2 linked regions of the Thiorhodovibrio frisius genome follow. The protein of the gene in region 2 interacts with the protein of the main gene of each other region in a pairwise test. Links are inferred from orthologs where the notes say so. Each region holds a gene or a part of one and is shown on either strand. Other genes may lie near its edges. The genes, in order: Thiofri_RS21570 and Thiofri_RS04295.

Region 1 (3,300 bases), 3.9 Mb from region 2 along the record:
ATAAATGTTTTGTCATGGTTCCGATGCATCCTCAAGCGAGAGATTTGTTTATGCCGAAACCCTTTGAGATTTCGGCTCGTTCTGGGCCGGGTGACGGCCACGGGGGACGCCGTAAATCCATCCATGGAGGCTTCCCGGCGGCGTGAGGGAAATGGCCAATGGTTGACTAATTTCATCGACAATCATTCGTGTTGCCATCAAGCTGTGCCTCATTCAAACAGCGCAGGCTTGATCAGGGCTGAGTCACAGGCTGACCAGAGAGTGCGCGCGACTCCACGAAAGAGGTTGATGAAAAATGGACAGTTTTACGCGAAATTACAGCATTATTCTGGGCGTGATTGTGGTTTTGGTGCTGGGCTTTTGGATTAAGTCTAGCTGGCAACCGCGCGTTTGGGAACTAAATAATCTGCTTGAGGCTGATTCCACCCTGGCCGACTATCCCTATCAGTTCCGGGTGCGCTCGTTCGAAAATGGTCTGGCTATTCTGTCTACGCCACGCAATCAAAGTTTTCCGGCCTATCTTTTTTTGCAGGTGATTCACCCCGAGCTGGCCGGCAAGGATCAGGGTGATCCCGCCATGGTTGCCGCCCAGCAGGAGTTGATTAAGCACCAAAAAGGCGCTCAGACTCTGATACTCGGCCAGCCGGATGTCGAGCGGGTGGATTGGGAACTGGATGTCAAATGGTTGTCCGATCATGGCGTGCATGCATCGGCGAACCCTTAAAGCCGTTCTGGTCGTGCTGGCGGCAGAGCACTCGGGTGTGAGTTTTCGGGTATCCTTACTGTGAATCAGACGGATTCATTATCAGGGGTGGTCGGGACCATGAAAGCTAGCGGGATGATACCCGAGCAGAACAGCGTACAGAACCCTCCTCGGGCGGACTCTGAAGCCAGTCTTCCGATCAGCCCCCTAGCTGAGTCCCAAACTGGCTCCCAAGTTGGCTCCCAAACCGGCTCCCAAACCGGCTTTGCCGTCTTCCCACTGGCAGAGCCCCTGCAACGGGGCCTGGTCAAGGCGGGCTTTAGCGAACCGACGCCGGTGCAACAGGCGGTGATTCCCGCTGCGCTTGCGGGCGCGGATTTGCTGGTCGCCGCCGCCACCGGCTCGGGTAAGACCGCCGCCTTTCTGTTACCCGTGATGCAGCGCCTGCTCGAGCGCCCGGCGCCGCGTGCCGCGACCCGGGTGCTGATCCTGGTGCCAACGCGCGAGTTGGCAACCCAGATTGAGACGCATTTTTTTGCCCTGGGCAGCTACAGTCGCCTTGGCATCGGGGTCATCATCGGTGGCGCGTCGCGGGCGCGCCAGATTTCCATCCTGCGCAAGAACCCCGAGTTGATTGTCGCCACCCCAGGGCGCCTGCTCGATCAGCTGCGCGCCGGTGAGGTGGACCTTGGCGATCTGGAATGCCTGGTGCTTGACGAGGCTGATCGCATGCTCGACCTGGGCTTTGCCGAGGACGTTTTGGCCATCCTGGAGTGTTGCAATCCCGCGCGCCAGTCGCTGCTGTTCTCGGCCACCCTGCATCATCGCCATCTTCAGGGCCTGATCGGTCCTGCGCTGCGTGAGCCGCAGGTGTTGCGCATCGATTCCCCGCGCGCGCCGTCTGCGCTGATCCGCCATCAGCTTATCCGCAGCAATGACCTGGTGCAGAAACAGGCGCAATTGCTTGGCCTGCTGGGCACCGAGCCGGTACGTCTGGCGCTGGTGTTTGTCAACCAGCGCGAGCGCACCCTGGAGTTGACAGGGCAGTTGCGTGCTGCGGGCCATCGCGCCGCTGCTCTGCATGGGGAGTTGGACCAGCGTGAGCGCGAGCGGGTGCTCGGGTTGTTTCGTGCTGGTCAGCTGCGCATGCTAGTGGCCACCGAAGTGGCCGCACGCGGCCTGGATATTCCTGATGTGGATCTGGTGGTGCACTATGATCCACCCCCGCGTGGTGATGACTACCTGCACCGCAGCGGGCGCACCGGACGCGCTGGCGCTGTTGGCCTCGCTGTCACCTTGGTGACGGCAGCCGACTGGCATCGCATGGACAACATCCGCCGCTACCTGGGGCTGGAACTTGAGGAACGGGTACTGCCCGGCCTCAAAGCCAGTTTTCGCATCCCGCCCAAGCGCGGCAAGGCGAAGGGGTCACGCAGCGGTAAGCCGAAGGGGGCTGGCGCTCAAGCCGCGACGGCAGTCAAGCCTAAGGGCCGCTGGCGGGATCGTAAACAGCTTGGTCGTCCACGCGGACCTAGGTCGCCATCTTGACCAGGTCACCCGGCCCCAGAACGAGCCGAAATCTCAAGGGGTTTCGGTATAGAGGTCGCGCAGGCGCCGCGCAACCTGCTGCAAGTCCTCCCAGCCGCGTGCCTTCTCCGCCGGGGTGCGCAGGTAGTAGGATGGGTGATAGGTCACCAGTAGCGGAATCCGCTCCGGGCCGAAACTGTGCCAGCGCCCGCGCAGTCGCCACAAGGCGTCGCCGGTTTGCAGCAGCGCCTGCGCCGAGATGCGCCCAAGGCACAGCAGCAGTTGCGGGGCGACCAGCGCGATCTGGCGTTCGATAAAGGCGCGGCAGATGGCGGTTTCCTCGGGTAGCGGATCGCGGTTGCCGGGCGGGCGGCATTTGATGATATTGCCGATGTAGACTTGCTCGCGTGGCAGATCGATGGCGGCGAGCATGCGGGTGAGCAGTTGCCCGGCGCGCCCAACAAAGGGCTCGCCCTGACGATCCTCGTCTTCTCCAGGCGCCTCGCCGATAAGCATCAACCGGGCCTGGCGGTTGCCGACGCCAAAGACGGTCTGACTGCGGCGTTCGCACAGCCCGCAGCGCCGACACTGGCTGACCTCGGTCTCCAGTGTTGGCCAGTCCATGGCGGCGATGGCTTGGGCATCGGCGGCATTTGGGGCCTGGGCTGGCGGCGGTGCAGGGCTGCCGGTCGCGGGGCCAGAGGGCACTGGCGGACGAGCCGAGGCAATAGGCGTGTCCGGTGGGAGAGGGGCTGGCTGGGTTGGCGTCGGTGGGGGCGTTGGTGGCTGTGAAGACCTGGTGGCAGCATGCCTTGCCTGAGCGGATGTCCCAGTGTTCCCGCCGTTACCTGCACCAGTGCCCCCTCCAGCGCCCAGGGCCGCTCTGGCCGCAGCCATACCAGCCAACCCGCTGGTCGATGAGGCTGCAGCCGGCGTCGCCAGGCCTGTGGTGCTGGCGTGGCCCTGGGTTGGCGGCGCTGCGGGAAGCGCCATCTCGTTGCCACTCTCGAGGTCGGCGCTCACCTCGCCTTCAGCGAAGGTCTCCAGTTCGGCGTCAAAGCTGTCGCGCG
Region 2 (3,091 bases):
CAGTGGGGCCAGCGGGATGGCAAAGGAACGGCTGTTATCTGCTCGCGCCCGTGCGACAGGCATGGTGGGATGACTATCGGCTGGCTGCACGCGCCGATATTGATCGAGCAGCGGGGCCGGATCCAGCCCGAGTGTGCGCGCATAGGCGCGCAGATAGCCGATCACGAAAACTTCGCTCGGCAATCCCTCGTAGTGGTCGTCCTCCAGCGCGGTGATGGTGCTGACAGACAAATGCAACTCGGCCGCGATCTGCGCCAAGGTAATATTGGCCGTCTCCCGTGCCACTCTGAGCTGCCGTCCAACGCTGTCGTGAAGTGGATCGACCGTATCGGTGTGAAGCGCGGGCGTCGGTTCGTCAATGCTGTGCATGGGTTCAGGCCGGTGGCGGATATTGGATGGCATAGTCTAGGGGGCGAGCTCCATGATCTCGGTTGCATCCGGGAAGCGCTGACGCAGGGAGGTTTCAAGTTTCTTGGCCGCAGCGGTGTTGCCCAGCGCGCGCTCGATGCGCACCGCAAGCAACAAGGCCTGGGGCGTGGCCGCATTTCCGGCTGCGACATAACGTGCCATATAGCCGCGCGCGCCCTGGGCATCGCCATTCGCGAGGTTCTGGCCGGCCATGTTGAGCAGCGCCGGACCGAATCTTGGATTCTTCTCCAGTGCCTGGCGCCAATAACGCTCCGCCTTAACTGTATCGCCAGCACGCCGTGCGCAGTCTGCGGCATTCGCCAGGGCCACCTCCGGGTTGGCGTAGAGCGGGTTGTCGAGCGCCTTCTGAAACTGTTCATCCGCTTCCCGATAACGCGCTTGCTTGCACAGTATCACGCCCCAGGCATTGCGATAGTCAGGATTTTTCGCATCGATCTCGACGGCTTTTTGGAATTGCTTCTCGGCGTCCGCATGCTCGCCAATGCGCTGATAAACAATCGCCAGCATGTAGCGCGCGCGCGCGCTGCCACGATCTTCTCGCACCGCTTGCTTGGCGCGGGTCAAGGCGGCATCAATCTGACCGCGTTGCAGATAGGCGGAAGCCATGTTGACGTAGAGATCAGCCGGGCTTTCCGGCGCAGTGCCAAGCTCGACCTGGAGATCGTGATCGTCGAGGTCGTCCTTGTCACCGCTCGGCAGCAGGGTCGTGCAACCCGAGCCAAACAGGGCAACCGCCAGCGCAGTGGGCAGCAGGAATCTGAATTGATGTCCGGCTTGATCAGTCGGCAGCGGTCCGGTCAAAGCCATTCTCCGGTGAATGAGCGCGAGTTCGGTCATGCTGCTGGCCTCGCGAGGTCCAGCTCGACCCGCTGCGGCGCCCCGCGCCGGCGGTTTTCGACCCGGCCAACGAGCTGACCGCAAGCGGCGGCAATGCCGTCGCCACGCGTTTTGCGGGTGGTGGTGACCAGACCAGCGCCGATCAGGCGCAGGCGAAAGGCATCGACCCGCTCGGGCGGACTGGTCGCAAAGCCGCTGCCGGCAAATGGATTGAACGGGATGAGGTTGACCTTAGAAGGCACGCCCTCGAGCAGACGAATCAGCGCTTTGGCATGCGCTAGGCTGTCGTTGACGCCATCGAGCATGACATACTCCCAGGTGATGCGTCGCCGCTTGTCGGAACCGGCGTAAGCTTTGCAGGCAGGGATCAGTTCCTCGAGCGGATATTTGCGATTGATCGGCACCAGTTCATCGCGCAACGCATTGTCCGGCGCATGCAGCGAAACCGCCAGCGAGACATCGGCAACCTCTTTGAGCCGGTAGATATTGGGCACCAGCCCGGAGGTGGACAGGGTCACCCGGGTCTTGGCCAGCATATAGGCCAGATCATGTTGCATCACCGCCATGGCCTGCACCACGGCGTCGAAATTAGCCAGCGGCTCGCCCATGCCCATCAGCACCACATTGGTTGGGGCAAGACCAGTGCGACGAGTCGCGGCCCACACCTGACCGATGATCTCACCTGGCGTCAGGTTGCGGCTGAAGCCCTCACGCGCGGTGGCGCAAAAACGGCAGTCAAGCGCGCAACCAACCTGAGATGACACACATAGGGTACGTCTTTTCCCCTCCGGGATGAAGACCGTCTCGACCCGCTGCCCATCGCCCAGCTCGAGTATCCATTTCACTGTGCCATCGGGCGCCGGTTGCTCCAGCGCGATCCGGGGCAGTTCGCAGGGGCACCGCAACGCCAGGGACTGACGCATGGCCGCCGGCAGGTCGGTCATGAGATCAAAATCCAGCACGCCATGCTTGTGCACCCATTTGAACAGATTGCGACCATGAAAGGCCTTGCCGCCATGCGCAATGGCGAGCTGCTCGCAACCCTTGAGGTCCAGCTCGAGCGGATTGACAGATTCTTCTGCGTTCAGCAATGGCGTGTTCATTAATGGTCGATTCAGGATGGCCGATAATCCGCTCAGCGGGTGCGCACGCAGACCCCCTCAGGGAAGAAAAAGGCAATCTCGGTCGCCGCCGTGTCAGGTGCATCCGAGCCATGCACGGCATTTTCGGTAAAGGAGTCGGCAAAGTCCGCACGAATGGTGCCGGGTGCAGCTTGGGCGGGGTTGGTGGCACCCATAATCTCGCGGTTAAGCGCGATGGCGTCTTCGCCCTCAAGCGCCATGGCAAGCACCGGACCCGAGGTCATGAAGCCGACCAGCTCGTCGAAAAACGGCTTGCCCTGATGCACCGCATAAAACGCAGCGGCCTGTTCGCGGGACATGTGCAGCATGCGAGCGGCGAGAATGCGCAACCCGGCTTTCTCGAAACGGTCACAAATAGCGCCAATGGCATTCTTGGCAACCGCGTTGGGTTTAATGATGGACAGGGTTTGTTGGACGCTCATGCTGACTCCTTTTGGGCTTGCGCCCGATAAAAAACGAAACTAGGTGCTGGATCGGCGGTGATCGGCAAACTGCGCCAACAGCTGGGCTCGCCTTTCAGGTCGGCCGCCATGATCCAACGACAGCGCACAAGTCTAATCGGGAAAGCGCCCGAAAATCCATCCGTCAAGCGCAAAATATACCAAGCGGACATGGATTTTCGACTTGTCTCGGACCGGGCAGCGGTCACTGGGGATGCAGTAAACCCTGCCCATGGGGCTTCA

What was found.
Region 1: the proteins of Thiofri_RS04295 (region 2) and Thiofri_RS21570 interact in binary tests that used the Escherichia coli proteins (3 or more experiments, as listed by UniProt). The link is inferred for Thiorhodovibrio frisius from one-to-one orthologs.

What each region holds. Positions count from the first base shown.
Region 1 is NZ_CP121471.1:4,727,358-4,730,657, reverse strand. Bases 54-3,037 are described here. They hold Thiofri_RS21570 (DEAD/DEAH box helicase), read left to right. Parts: upstream 54-823; coding sequence 824-2,251; downstream 2,252-3,037. Other genes in these bases: Thiofri_RS21565 (uracil-DNA glycosylase), read right to left, coding at 2,285-3,037; Thiofri_RS21575 (hypothetical protein), read left to right, coding at 296-724. In the rest of the region: Thiofri_RS21580 (hypothetical protein), read right to left, coding at 1-16; more of Thiofri_RS21565, read right to left, coding at 3,038-3,300. UniProt on the Escherichia coli protein: DEAD-box RNA helicase involved in the assembly of the 50S ribosomal subunit at low temperature. Exhibits RNA-stimulated ATP hydrolysis and RNA unwinding activity. Acts before DeaD.
Region 2 is NZ_CP121471.1:866,961-870,051, reverse strand. The notes cover bases 317-3,091. They hold Thiofri_RS04295 (bifunctional tRNA (adenosine(37)-C2)-methyltransferase TrmG/ribosomal RNA large subunit methyltransferase RlmN), read right to left. Parts: upstream 2,370-3,091; coding sequence 1,263-2,369; downstream 317-1,262. Other genes in these bases: ndk (nucleoside-diphosphate kinase), read right to left, coding at 2,402-2,830; pilW (type IV pilus biogenesis/stability protein PilW), read right to left, coding at 406-1,230; Thiofri_RS04305 (helix-turn-helix domain-containing protein), read right to left, coding at 317-369. Outside these bases: more of Thiofri_RS04305, read right to left, coding at 1-316.